DNA from 2 places in the Paenibacillus baimaensis genome. Region 2 is predicted to be linked to the other one. Evidence: riboswitches for the same ligand, from Rfam matches in the RefSeq annotation. Region 2 holds a riboswitch; the other holds the start of a gene.
The links. Region 2 has a riboswitch for ZMP and ZTP ahead of OB236_RS22710 (DJ-1/PfpI family protein). Riboswitches for the same ligand answer to the same signal wherever they lie in the genome.
Positions count from the first base shown of each region.

Region 1: it holds a riboswitch for ZMP and ZTP, as region 2 does, so the genes downstream of both, rpiB (ribose 5-phosphate isomerase B) here and OB236_RS22710 (DJ-1/PfpI family protein) in region 2, are expected to answer to the same signal.

Region 1 is NZ_JAOQIO010000036.1:128,382-135,313, reverse strand. It holds gene OB236_RS12745 (manganese efflux pump MntP) at 1-301, shown strand, start outside; gene OB236_RS12740 (low molecular weight protein arginine phosphatase) at 410-988, shown strand; ZMP/ZTP riboswitch at 1,074-1,154, shown strand; gene rpiB (ribose 5-phosphate isomerase B) at 1,317-1,775, shown strand; gene OB236_RS12730 (TIGR01440 family protein) at 1,811-2,380, shown strand; gene glyA (serine hydroxymethyltransferase) at 2,450-3,697, shown strand; gene upp (uracil phosphoribosyltransferase) at 4,040-4,669, shown strand; gene wecB (non-hydrolyzing UDP-N-acetylglucosamine 2-epimerase) at 4,726-5,868, shown strand; gene OB236_RS12710 (AtpZ/AtpI family protein) at 6,043-6,264, shown strand; gene OB236_RS12705 (ATP synthase subunit I) at 6,265-6,660, shown strand; gene atpB (F0F1 ATP synthase subunit A) at 6,694-6,932, shown strand, end outside.
Region 2 is NZ_JAOQIO010000089.1:25,474-32,405, reverse strand. It holds gene OB236_RS22720 (ion transporter) at 1-583, shown strand, start outside; gene OB236_RS22715 (hypothetical protein) at 623-1,723, shown strand; gene OB236_RS22710 (DJ-1/PfpI family protein) at 1,916-2,515, opposite strand; ZMP/ZTP riboswitch at 2,573-2,651, opposite strand; gene OB236_RS22705 (S-layer homology domain-containing protein) at 2,741-4,348, opposite strand; gene OB236_RS22700 (NAD-dependent epimerase/dehydratase family protein) at 4,623-5,486, opposite strand; gene OB236_RS22695 (multicopper oxidase family protein) at 5,523-6,932, opposite strand, start outside.

The DNA.
Region 1 (6,932 bases), on a different contig from region 2:
TATACATATGATCTACAATTCCTTGAAAGGGGAGGCGGCGAAATCCGTTGATCATAAAACCTTTCTGGGCATGCTGCTGTTTGCGATTAGTGTCAGCATCGATTCATTCTCCGTCGGCGTATCGCTGGGCATGTTTGCCGGTGACCGTGCGCTGACGGTACTGATGTTCGGTACGGTAGGTGGAGTCATGTCCATTACCGGATTGATGCTTGGCCGTAAAGCGGGACGTTGGGTCGGAGAGTACGGGGAAGCCGTAGGTGGAGTCATTCTGCTGGCATTCGGTGCACGCTTTTTATTATGAATCGGATTCAGGGCTACAGCTACATATCCATTTTTACGTCGTTTTGAGGTACAATAGGAATAGGGCTCAACAGCCAATCATCATAGAGGAGAAAGGCGGGGATTTCTAATGAACCGAATATTGTTTGTGTGTACCGGGAATACGTGCCGCAGTCCGATGGCAGAAGGTATGCTTCGCGCGATGTTGAAAGAGCAGGGGATGAATCACATAGAAGTCCGTTCGGCCGGGACCTCAGCGGGTGATGGCTATCCTGTTTCCACTAATGCAGCAGTTATATTGCGGGAAAAAGATGCTTTGCAGGCGATTAGCTCTTCCTCATTAACAGGATCTTTGCTGGATTGGGCAGATGTGGTGCTCACCATGACCACGAGTCACAAGCAGCAAGCGATCCAGCGTTTCCCGGCATTCGTAGACAAGATGCACACACTCAAAGAATTTGTGAGTGATGATCCTTCCGCTAAAGCGCGTATGGACGAGTTGGCTGCGTTGATTGCTGAGCTTCAGTTCAAGCAGTCTTTATCCCAGCAGGTGACGATGGAGGAACGAGCGAGAGTGAGACAACTGGAGCAGTCTTTGCCCGACTATGATATTGCCGACCCGTTCGGCGGATCTTTATCGCTATACAGACAGTGCGCAGCAGAAATCGAGGAATGCCTGCATCGGTTGGTACGACGTCTTAAAGCGTGAGATTTTTTGAAAAAAAGTTCAAGGAAATAGGTTTTTTTACGGCTTTACAGCCTTGATCATTTCCGTTATGATAAGAATAAGAAGCAGGACCTGATGTAACTGGCGACGAGTGGGGCTTACCACAATGGAGCATCGGGGCATACGGCCGGTCGCCTGGGCAAAGAGCATTGCAGTGCTGATAGTGGCATGCAGTATGCTCTTTTTTCGTTTAGGATTCACCATATTTGATTTCATTTTTCTGTACGCATTACGGTATAATGGACAAATTGGATGACAATCAAACTCATCATACGATAGTGTCCAGAAAACTTGTCAGGAGGCGCATCAAATGAAGATAGTAATAGGCTCTGATCATGCAGGCGTTCAGTTGAAGGATGGAATTATTAAGCTTGTGCAATCTTTGGGCCATGATGTGACAGACGTAGGCTGTCATAGCACGGATTCCGTGGATTATTCGGATTATGCGATCGAGGTTTGCAATAAGGTTGCCGCAGGAACGGCCGACAGAGGGATCTTGCTTTGTGGGACGGGAATTGGAATGACGATTGCAGCTAACAAAATCGCCGGCATTCGCTGTGCGCTTGTACACGATCTGTTTTCGGCCCAAATGACCCGTCAGCACAATGATTCCAACGTACTGGCAATGGGGGAACGTATTGTCGGACCGGGACTGGCTGAATCCATTGTGAAGGTTTGGCTCGAAACCGAGTTTTCCAACGGTGAACGTCACGTGAACCGCATTCACAAAGTAATGGAATTGGAAGACAAAGTCACTCCTCAATCGTAATCATTCGTACAGCTTGACGAAGGAGGCAACGGGGTATGGACATTCAGTCACAGGTAGAACAAGTGCTGCGTGAGCTGGTACAGGCAGGTAATATCCAGACAGGACAGCTGCTTGTGATCGGGACGAGTACGAGCGAGGTGATGGGTCATCACATTGGTACTTCAGGCACAGAAACGGCTGCCCAGCCTATCTTCGCTGCGATTGAAGCCGTTCGCGTCGAGGCGGGTTTTTACCCGGTATTTCAATGCTGTGAGCATTTGAATCGGGCGTTAGTCATGGAGCGTGCAGCGATGCTGGCTTACCGGCTGGAGCCGGTGTCGGCGATTCCCGTTCCGCGTGCAGGCGGCTCTATGGCTTCATATGCCTACAAGCATTTGCAGCAGGCCTGTCTCGTTGAAGCCGTGTCGGCCCATGCAGGCATAGATATCGGCGGAACGCTGATCGGGATGCATCTGAAGCCGGTCGCGATACCGCTGCGTCCCTCGATCCGGATCATTGGCCATGCCTCGGTGCAAATGGCCTATACCCGTCCGAAGCTCATTGGTGGTGCTCGGGCTGTATATGTGGTAGATGAGAGTTCTGCTGACAACGGATTTTGTGATTAAACCCAATTAACTATAATGTAGAAGCTTACGAAGTAAGTTTTCTGCGAAAATCTAAAGGAGGATTTTATTATGGAACAATTACGTAAGCAGGACCCCAAAATCGTGGAGGCTATGAATCTTGAAATCGGTCGTCAACGTGACAAAATCGAATTGATCGCATCGGAAAACTTCGTCAGCGAGGCGGTACTGCAAGCAATGGGTACGGTACTGACCAATAAATACGCTGAAGGCTACCCTGGCAGACGTTATTATGGTGGTTGTGAGTATGTAGACATTGTAGAGGACATCGCTCGTGATCGTGCCAAGGAATTATTTGGAGCCGAGCATGCCAACGTACAGCCGCATTCCGGCGCTCAAGCCAACATGGCTGTTTACTTGGCAGCTCTACAGCCTGGAGATACGGTATTGGGCATGAGCTTGGCTCACGGTGGTCACTTGACCCACGGCAGCCCGGTTAATGCATCCGGTATTTTATACAACTTCGTTTCCTACGGTGTTAGCGAAAGCGACTCCCGTATCGATTATAATGATGTGCGCAAAGCGGCATTCAAACATAAGCCTCGTATGATCGTAGCTGGTGCCAGCGCATATCCACGTACGATTGATTTTGAAGCTCTGGCGTCGATCGCTAATGATGTAGGCGCATTGCTCTTTGTTGATATGGCACATATCGCTGGTCTGGTAGCGGCTGGTCTGCATCCAAACCCGGTTCCACATGCACACTTTGTAACGACGACTACCCATAAAACACTTCGTGGTCCTCGCGGCGGTATGATCTTGTGCCGTAAACCATGGGCTGCTGCCATCGATAAAGCTGTATTTCCTGGTACCCAAGGTGGTCCTTTGATGCATATTATTGCTGCTAAGGCTGTATCCTTTGGCGAAGCTTTGCAGCCGGAATTCAAAACTTACGCACAAAAGGTTGTCAACAATGCCAAAGCATTAGCGGAAGCTCTAATTTCCGAAGGTATCGATCTTGTATCCGGTGGTACCGATAACCATTTGATGCTGATCGACCTGCGCAACACGAGCATCAGCGGTAAAGAAGCTGAGCACTTGCTGGATGAAGTTGGGGTTACGGTTAATAAAAATGCGATTCCTTTCGATCCAGCCAAGCCGATGGTAACCAGTGGTGTTCGTGTTGGTACTCCGGCTGCAACTTCCCGCGGTATGGATGAAGAAGCAATGAAAACTATTGCCAAGATCATTGCCTTGACTTTGAAAAATCCAACTGATGCTGCTGTACATGACAAAGTCCGCGGTATGGTTAAAGATTTGACTGCACAGTTCCCTTTGTATCCGGGCCTGTCCTACTAATACCTGATTATCAGGCTCGCCTCCTCAACTAACGAGTGCGATCTATAGACCATAGCCAAGAGGCTGGAGATGATGTAGAGATCTCCGGCCTCTTCATGATTTCAGGAAACGGCCTGGGACCACTCCGAAACTGAGCAGCGATTGACACGCCATGAACGCTCTTCGCATTGGCTTCTATGAGTTCGTACATGAATAGGAACGGTACATTCATTGCGTCCAGCCCGCCTTTTTACGCTGGAGCCTGACAGTCGCTGAGTCTGTCGTCAATGCGCGAAACTTGTTGGGATAACATCTCACAGGTGTGGTATAATAGACGAGATTTGGCGTAAAGGGGAATTGTTTATGGGAAAATTATTTGTGTGTGATCATCCGTTGATCCAGCATAAGCTTACGTACATACGGGATGAATCCACACTAACCAAAGATTTTCGCGAATTGGTAGATGAAGTATCGACACTGATGGCGTACGAAATTACAAGAGACATTCCGCTTGAAACCGTGCAAGTCAAAACACCAGTGACCACGACGGATTGCAAAGTGATTTCGGGCAGAATGCTGGGACTTATCCCGATTTTGCGTGCAGGACTTGGCATGGTAGATGGTATTCTGAGATTAGTACCCGCAGCCAAGGTAGGTCATATCGGCTTGTACCGTGATCCAGAGACACTTGAGCCTGTTGAGTATTATGTAAAGCTGCCTACCGATGTACAGGAACGGGAATTGATCGTGATAGACCCGATGCTGGCAACCGGAGGTTCTGCGAATGCAGCTATAACGGCGCTGAAGAGCAGAGGCTGCTCGCAGATCAAGCTGATGTGCCTCATTGCGGCGCCCGAGGGTATTCACGCTGTACAGCAAACGCATCCCGATGTGGATATATATGTAGCAGCTATTGACGACTATTTGAATGACCACGGTTACATCGTTCCCGGACTGGGAGATGCAGGTGATCGTCTGTTCGGTACGAAATAAAAATCAGCAAGCAGATGAATCTATAACAGAAAATGTACATAGGGGGACAGCCGTCCATGGGTAAAACCAAAGTAATAACGATTTTCGGAACCCGGCCGGAAGCCATCAAGATGGCGCCGCTGGTACTTGAGCTTCAAAAGCATTCTGAATTTATCGACTCACGTGTATGCGTTACCGCACAACATAGGGAATTGCTGGATCAGGTTCTGGAAACATTCCATATTACACCTGACCATGATTTAGATGTCATGAAGGATCGTCAAACATTGAACGAAGTGACCGTACGGGTGCTTCAAGGGCTGGACCCGGTATTCCGCGAAGAAAAGCCGGACCTGGTGCTCGTACACGGAGACACGTTAACGACATTCCTGGCCAGCTATGCGGCTTTCTTACAGCAGATCCAGGTGGGTCATGTGGAAGCAGGTTTGCGTACCTGGAACAAAATGTCACCGTATCCGGAAGAAATGAATCGCCAACTGACCGGCGTATTATCCGATCTGCATTTTGCTCCGACCCAGTTATCTGCCGACAACCTGCGCAAAGAGAATAAGTCAGAGGCAACAATCTTCGTAACAGGAAATACGGTGACAGATGTGTTCCAGTATACGGTGCAGAATGACTTTACCCACAATGTACTGGATTGGGCAGCAGGTAAGCGTCTGATCCTGATGACCGCGCATCGCCGCGAAGCACAAGGTGAGCCACATCGGCAAATTTTCCGTGCCGTGCGTCGGATTGCTGATGAGTTTGACGATATTGCCATCGTGTATCCAGTTCACCCGAGTCCAGCTGTAAGAGAGCCGGCCTACGAAATGCTGGGTGATCATCCGCGTATCAAGCTCGTAGATCCGCTAGATGTACTGGAGCTGCACAATTTATATCCGCATACCCACATGATTTTGACTGATTCCGGTGGGTTGCAGGAGGAAGCTCCTTCGTATGGAGTGCCAGTTTTAGTTCTACGTGAAACAACAGAGCGGCCGGAAGGTATTGATGCAGGAACGCTGGAGCTTGTCGGAACCGACGAAGAGCATGTGTATAATCGAACCCGTGCATTGCTGACAGATCCGGTATTGTATGAAAAAATGAGTCAGGCTGCCAACCCCTACGGCGATGGAAAAGCATCGGAACGGATCGTGCAAGCCATCCTTTACCATTTTGGACATGCTACAGCAAGACCGGAGTCATTCCAACCGTGACAATCCTATGACAAACGTCAGAGCGTGCAGTAGTACTGTTTGGTTTGGAATTGCTAAAAACGTTGATATAACAGCATTTTTAAGAATTTCATCCACAGTTATTTAGAGAGAAAGACAATTGACAAACCCGACGTTGCTTCGTTACAATAAGTGAGGATTCTCAGGAGGGTGTATATGAAACAGCCAAACCGTAATGATAATCCATGGCGTGCAGCTGCTTTAACGACGGCTATCGGAATTGATCTTGTTGTCTGTTTACTGGCAGGGTATTGGTTTGGAGATTGGTTAAGCCAAACACTTGGCGGGCAGTTGTGGTTACTGGGTGGTTTTTTGCTGGGGCTTACGGCTGGAATCATTAGCATTTATTTTATGATTAAGCAGTACGGAGGGCTATAAATGAACGAGTTTACGGCCCATCTGAAAACGTTTCAAAACGTCTTTCTATTTTTCTTATCCTTTTGTCTGGTTGCTTGGGCGCTTTTCGTGGAATACCGACCCTATTCAGCAGGTTTGATGCTGGGGGCTGCCGTTAGTATGATTAACGCAAGGTATCTGGCCTGGAAAATTCGCAAGCTATCGGATAAGGTTATCACCGCTCCACCAGGGCAAGGGATTCCGAGCAAGGCTAACATAGGCTTTCTGACTAGAGCGGCCATAGGAGGTTTGGCGGGTCTTATCGCAGTCCGGTTTCCGGAGCAATTCGCGTTAAGCACAACCGTCGCTGGATACCTTATCGCTCAATTGGCAACACTTGTATTGGGTATTATTTCTGTCAAAAGATCCAAGAAGTAAATCCATCTGTGGAAAGGGGTGAAATTGGAAAACATGGAGCATCAAGTACCGGGAGTAGAATGGTTTGGATTTCACTTTGATCTGTCAGCGCTTCTCATGATTGGAGTGACCAGTGTTCTGGTATTAATACTCGCGATTGCCGGAACGAGTAAAATTTCGGTAACGAATCCTTCGAAGCTGCAAAACTTTATGGAATGGGTTGTAGAGTTTGTTGAAGGGATCATCGGCAGTACTATTGGTTCTAAACATGGGAAGCCGTTTATAGCACTTGG
Region 2 (6,932 bases):
CAGTATCGCCTTCATGCAATCTCAATTTGTCAGTGTATTACGAATATTAAGGGTACTCCGGATCCTGAAGACGATCTCCTCTATCCATTCGCTGCGTCGAATCATTACATCCTTGTTTATGGCGATTCCTACTATTGGAAGTATCTCCTTATTGATGATTATTGTCTTTTATATTTATGGAGTTGTCGGCGCCACCTTCTTCGCGGAATTATCGCCGGTTTATTTTGGAGATCTGTCTGCGTCGCTGATTACCCTGTTCCAAATCGCTACTTTCGATGACTGGGCTAACATTTATCGGCCTATTGCGGAGAACAGTCCACTTTCCCTCGTTTATTTTGTTACGTTCATCTTTCTTGCCGTCTTCGTTATGCTGAATCTGGTAGTCGGTGAGATTGTTAATAATGCAGCCAATATTCCTGCAGATGTCGAGGAAGATATAGCCGGTATCGAAAAGGACGTGCATGATATTAAGGAAGACACATCGGAAATTCAACAGCTGCGGGACGAGGTTCGGGAGTTGAAATATTTGTTATTGGAAGAACGAAATGAACGTAATGAACGGAAATATAAATCAGTTAATTAATATAGAAAATGCGAACAAACTTGGGGAGGTTGTGGTATCGTGCAAGAAAAACTAATGAAAATCACAAAAAAACAGAAAACAGGATTGATCCTATGTGCTATTGTTATTCTGGCCATATACGTAGCTTTTACCGTTTATTTCGGTTTATTTATGTCAAACGCACGAGAACAATCGTTTTTGGATCACAAAAACCGTATGGATATCACTAAGGTAGAGGTTAAATATCCTCCTCAAAAACCTAACTTTAATGAGGTTAAGGTTGGTTCTTACCTGGAGAACATACATAATGTTTCTATTGCAGATTCGACATTTTCTGCCGATCTCTACATCTGGTTCTCATGGCTGGGTAATAAAGATCTGAATCCGGGTGAAACCTTTCAGGTTATAGGTGGAAAAATGGATTCAAAGGAACTTTCAAGCGAGCACTATTTAGATAATGGTAATAATTACCAGCGCTATAAAATTACCGTTACTTTAGATAAGGTTTTCGATACTACGCGTTTCTCACTTGAAGATCATATGCTTAATATCTATATTGAAGATAAGAAAAATGATGGAGGAGCATTAAACTATGTTGTGGATGACAACTCAGCCATCAGCTCCAGAGTGAAAATTCCCGGTTATCGTGTCACTAATTTTCAGAATGTGGTTAAACCACATGAGTATAAATCCACCTTTAGTTCGCCCAATGCAAACGGCTTAAACCGGGTATTCTCTCAATATGCGATAGCTATTTCAATGAATAGAATCGACTGGAGCTTTTATTTCAAAATATTTTTTCCGTACTTATTATCAGTTGCTCTGGGTTTAATAGTATTATGGACAAAACCGGATCTTATCGATGCACGAACAGGCTTAGGTGGCGCTTCATTCTTTGGCGTAGTTGCCAACGCATATGTTGTAAATTCCCTCGTTCCAGCAAACGGAGGCACCTTTGGACTCTTGGATGTCCTTACGTTATCGTCATTGATTTCGGTCTTTTTAATTGTGGTAGCATCCATTTTGTCCTATAACTTTTATAAAAGACAAGAGAAACCGGAATTATCGATGGTGTTCGATAAAGTGGTATTTTTCTCGATTACAGTCGGCTATTTATTGTTATCTCTTATTTTACCGTTCTGTACTTATTTGAATGCTTAATGGATCACAATTCGTAACCTTCGATCGACATTCGTAATAGAAAAGAGCAACCCACAAGTTTATAATGTAGATTGCTCTTTTCCTTATGAAACTTTAAATACTTATAAGCCCTATTATAATAAGCTTTGTAAACTCTCCTGCCAGTGGCTTCAATAAGCTGCGGCCTAGTATATGGAAAATTTACTATGCGTTTTATTCGTTAGGCATGTAAATATTAGATAAGTTTCCTGATCGATAGTACGGATAGTCCATCAGCTTTTGAACCTTTTTCGTCATATCCGCATTTGTTAAAGATTCAACAAGGTATAAGCCTAAATCAATAGAAGCTGAAACACCGCCACCCGTAAAAGTATCCCCGTCCCGTACTATGCGGGCTTTAATAACCTGTGAGCAATAAGGAGTCAACAATTCGTAGGCAGAAGGGTTCGTTGTAGCCATTTTCCCATGTAAGAACCCTGCGGCCCCTAAAAGCAATGCACCAGTACAGACAGATACTTTGTACTGTACATCGCGTGCACTTTGGATCCATGAAACGAATTCTGTATCATATTGCAGTTCTCTAGTGGGCATACCACCAGGAATAAATATCAAATCATAATCAGATAAATCTGGGTTAACATGCTTGATTTTAATCGTCATACCCCGATCGTCAGTAATTTCCTCTTTGTTCGAACAGAGATCCCACGTTACTCCCTCTTTGGCTTTTAGAATGCTTAACCAAGATACCGCTTCGTAAAAACCAACAAAATCTAACGTTGTCATCTTGTCAAACAGAATGTAGGCCATCTTCATCCCTAAGCACCTGACCTTTCATAATTTGAAATAAAAAAGCATCTGATCTAAGATCAAATACTTTGCCCAGGCGTACGGCTTATGAAATATGTGCTCCCTCGTAGTTACCTACGTTACGCCAGTGACACATACCAAATTATTCCTAAATCATTTATATCAGAAGCATTTGAATATTTCAACGATAAATTATGTTTCTTGGTGTTAATTATGTAATACTAATTCAATTTATCTCTCGTTATGTACCTCAAAGTTAGGCTTGGCACTTATTAATGTTACACTCGCATTCCCACCGTTTTTTCCATAGATTTGTTGCCGATAGTAGCTGTTTGGCATATAGGTAATATAGGATATAATGCCTGCGCTCATATCGCCTTTAGGGTGCAATTGTCCGGCAACCCAGTAATAAGTCTCTCCAGCTTGAAGAACTGTTTTGAAAGGGTTATAACCTCTTTTTATATTAAGATCTTGTTCATTTTGTCCGTTTTGGCTTTTGCTATATACGATGTGATCATCGCTTTCCTGTGGGATATAGCTATCCGATTTGTTAAACACGATACCTTCATTAGTTTTACTGCTCTCATCAATGGGGCTGATACTGATATGCGCCTTACCTCCATCAGAGTTATACAACCATGGATACGGTTCTGTTAGTTCTTGTTTTACTTTGGAATAGGAAATATAAGATTGAAGCGGAGCTGATATCTTTTGTAATTTATATCGATTCTCGTTTGAATCGTAAACCTTCCGATCGAACAGCATCCCTTCGGTTTCAGACCTGAATGGATCATAAGGGTCCTCTACATCTACAACGATAAACTCCAATAATTGTTCATGATATATGCCGTCTGCCGAATCCCACTTGCCTTTATGGATATCAATAGAGTCTATAAACTTTTCGGGAAAATATCTGGGCCACATCGTAAATACATTTGTCCCATGCCATAACACTTCAGCTCTCGACATCGCATGCTTATCAACAGGAAGAATTTCTCCTTGATTAAATGCGAGCATTCGACCAATACTTACTACTGCTTGTTCACGGGTCAGGGGAGAGCTAAGGGCAAGCTCGCCTTCCGCATCTACCCCGGTAAGTAAGCCACGCTTAGCAGCTTCAAATACTATTTTATTGTAAGTGTACTTCTTTTCGGCTTCTTCCACTTCCAGAACAATAGATTGTAGAAACTCTATGTACTTCGCAACCGCCTGTCCGTAAACAGCCTCAGAACGTAAGTAGCAGGTTTGAGACTTATCCTTTTCGACAATGCAGTAGGTCCCTTCCGTTTTATTGGCCTTGAACTTCGCAATTAAATCATTCTGATACATTCGCAGTTCTTTAATTAACTGGGGAACCTCCTTGACATCATTTATATTCCCGATAGCCATCCCTCTAAAATTCGGAAGGTTCTGAAGAGTTTTTAACTCATCAGGCTTCATCCTCATAATTTCCTGCTGAGATCGTTCCCTGGCAAGCATTCGATTTTTTTCAGCGGCTTGGGTTGCTCTGACCAAGGTTTGCGCAGCATCTCCGCGAATAATGGGACTTGACCAATCACTTCGATAATCATCATAATAGATTCCATCATTCCTGGCTGCATCGTAGTAAGGAAGAAACAACGAGGCATCGGATGGTTGTGTACGGATCGGAAGATTAAGCGCTCGTACAACCATGGTTAAAAACTCTTCTTCCGTTATGAGAGTATCCGGTTTGAAAGTACCGTCCGAATAACCGCTATCATTTGATGGTTCTGCTGAGACGGATTGAGAATGAATTAGGAACATGCTAATAAAAATAACTAGAGCTAACATTGTAGATAATAGTTTTTTCATATTCATTACAAAAATACTCCTTCTTTAAATTGATATTGTTTATATATCGGTTTTTTTCCAATAAATATGAATTCATATTTATTGATTAATCAATATCAATTAGTCCCACACGACTACCACTACGACAATGCTGATAATCAAGTTTTTTTGTTTTGTGCATCCATCAATCGAACCTCCTTTTTTGTGCTGTAACTTAGTCCAAAAGACTATAGACGATTAAAACGAGAACGATGATTCCAGTAGTACTGATTATTAATCCTTTTTGCATCGTGGACTGATATTACCTCGCCATAATACCGTTTATTGTTTCAGCTATAGCAGCTTCATGAGTAGTAACCTGACCGCTTCCAATATATTCGAGTTCGTATTCTTGAAGATTCCAATCGTTACTTTCATAGCGATCTAGTAATGCTCTTGATCTCGGCTCATACGCTCGAAGCAGGCGCAGTTTCCAATCGCTGATGAGTTCGAACCGGGGCGCGATATTAACGGTAGAAGCAGCTATGGTTAGCAACGCTTCTGTAGAAACGGTCGAGCCGCCGCGTAGACGCCAAGTCTTACCATAAGAAGATTCCTTTAAAGCAAGCTCCACCGCATATTGTGCGGCATCATTGAGATACAGATACTCCCGTTTAACAGAGGGGTTACCTAGAACCTTCACCTTTTGCCCTTTTGCGATTTTCTTGAGTGAATAATGAAAGATCGTATTGGAAGCTCCCGCCCCATACAGCTCAGGACTATTCAGATGTAAATAACGTTGATCGAAATTGGCCAGCAGCAGTTTATTCTGCCCTGAGGGACGATAAACACCTTCTATGATAACAACTTTGGCACCTGTTCGGGAAGAGACTGTCTCGATTGCTTTGAGCATCTGTTGTACCTTTTCTGCATTCTCATCATAAGTCAAATATATGCCGCAGTAAATAACGTCGACTCCGTCTGCAGCAACAAGCATTTCGTCTGCATTTCGAACATCTCCTTGCGCCGTAAGCAAACGCGGGGAATGATCGAAAGCTTCTTTCATACGGGACAGCTTGTGTTGTGACCCTGAATAAGCGATGACATCCATACCTACTTTTATTAATCCCTCAACCAGAACGTTTCCTATTGCGCGGCCTGCTCTTACAACCATTGCTTTACGCATTGCGATCACTCCTAATTTTTTTATTAGATGTTGATATTATAGGTCGGGAAGATTACCTGAATTGGTTCCTACCCGAAAAGGCGTTGTAATTCCCTCGTAGTTCAGCATCATGCTCATCCCCATTGAGGCATGCTGGAGATTATGGCAGTGCGCCATCCACAAGCCCGGATTGTCCGCGACAAGGTACACTTCATACGTTTCTCCCTTTTTTGTCAGGAGTGTATCCAAGTAGACAGGGCTGCCCTTTAAAAGAACACCGTTTTTGCTCCATACCCGGAACGTATGCCCATGTATATGGAACGGATGATCCCCTCCCCCCTCATTAGTGATTGTAATGAGTACACGATCCCCTTCCTTCACATTCATCGGTGGAATCTCGTGGAAGGAATGGTTGTTGATCGAGCTGACGAAGAGGGAGCGTCCAAGTCGTAATTCAAACTGCTTATCAACTGTCAGCTTATTGAGCGGATCATTCGGAAGTGGGGAGCCGTAATTTACGAATGAGAACATCTCCCTGCCACCTGACGGCTCAGGATCGGTTCCGCTGCCAAACGTAATCGAAAGGCTCTTATCCAAATCGTTTCTTATAACGACCTTGTTATGCTCGGGAAGTTGAACGAGCAAATCATAGCGCTGGCCTGCCCCTATCGGTATAGTAACGCCGTCCAGCTTACCAGTTTCATGTAAATCGTGGCCATCCATTGCAATAACTTGGAAGGGCGCCCCGTCGACCGAAATGTTTATCGTATCGTTTCCTGCATTGATCAGCCTCAGTCTCTCATAATCGCCTGCTTTTCCCGCTAGATTCAATCCACTAGCACTACCATTCAACAACATAGCTGAATTCAACTGTTGGAAGATCGCCGATATTTCTGTCGCGGTGGACAGTGGGATGGACGAAGTCCGCGGCTCCACAATAAACGAACCAAGCAGTCCCTTCTGTACCTGAATGGAGCTCATCTGATGAGAATGGTACCAATACGTGCCTGGTTCTGAAGCGGTAAAAGTATAGGTAAACTGGTTCCCAGGCATTATAGATTCCTGCGTAACTCCTGCTATTCCATCCTGTGAGCAGGGAACCTTTACCCCGTGCCAATGAATTGTAACACCTTCCGCAATGTCCTTATTGTGCAGCGTGACAACTACTCTATCACCCTGCTGAACTCGAAGTTCTGGACCCGGCGACATGTCGTTAAAGGTCCATGCTTCGACCGTTTTGCCATTATCAAGCTTCACTGTGGTGCGGGCAGCTGTTAGTTCGAACTTGCGTATTGGTGCCGATGTTTCCTTATCTACTATCTTCTCGCAAGAAACTCCATCGTTAGGGTGGTCATGAGATCCCTCTGACGAGACGGCGTTTGCGGTATGCTGATGCTGTCCCATATTGACTTTCACAGGCTTCTGAAGCCTAATTTGCCAGAAATATAAACTGATCGTCACTCCAAT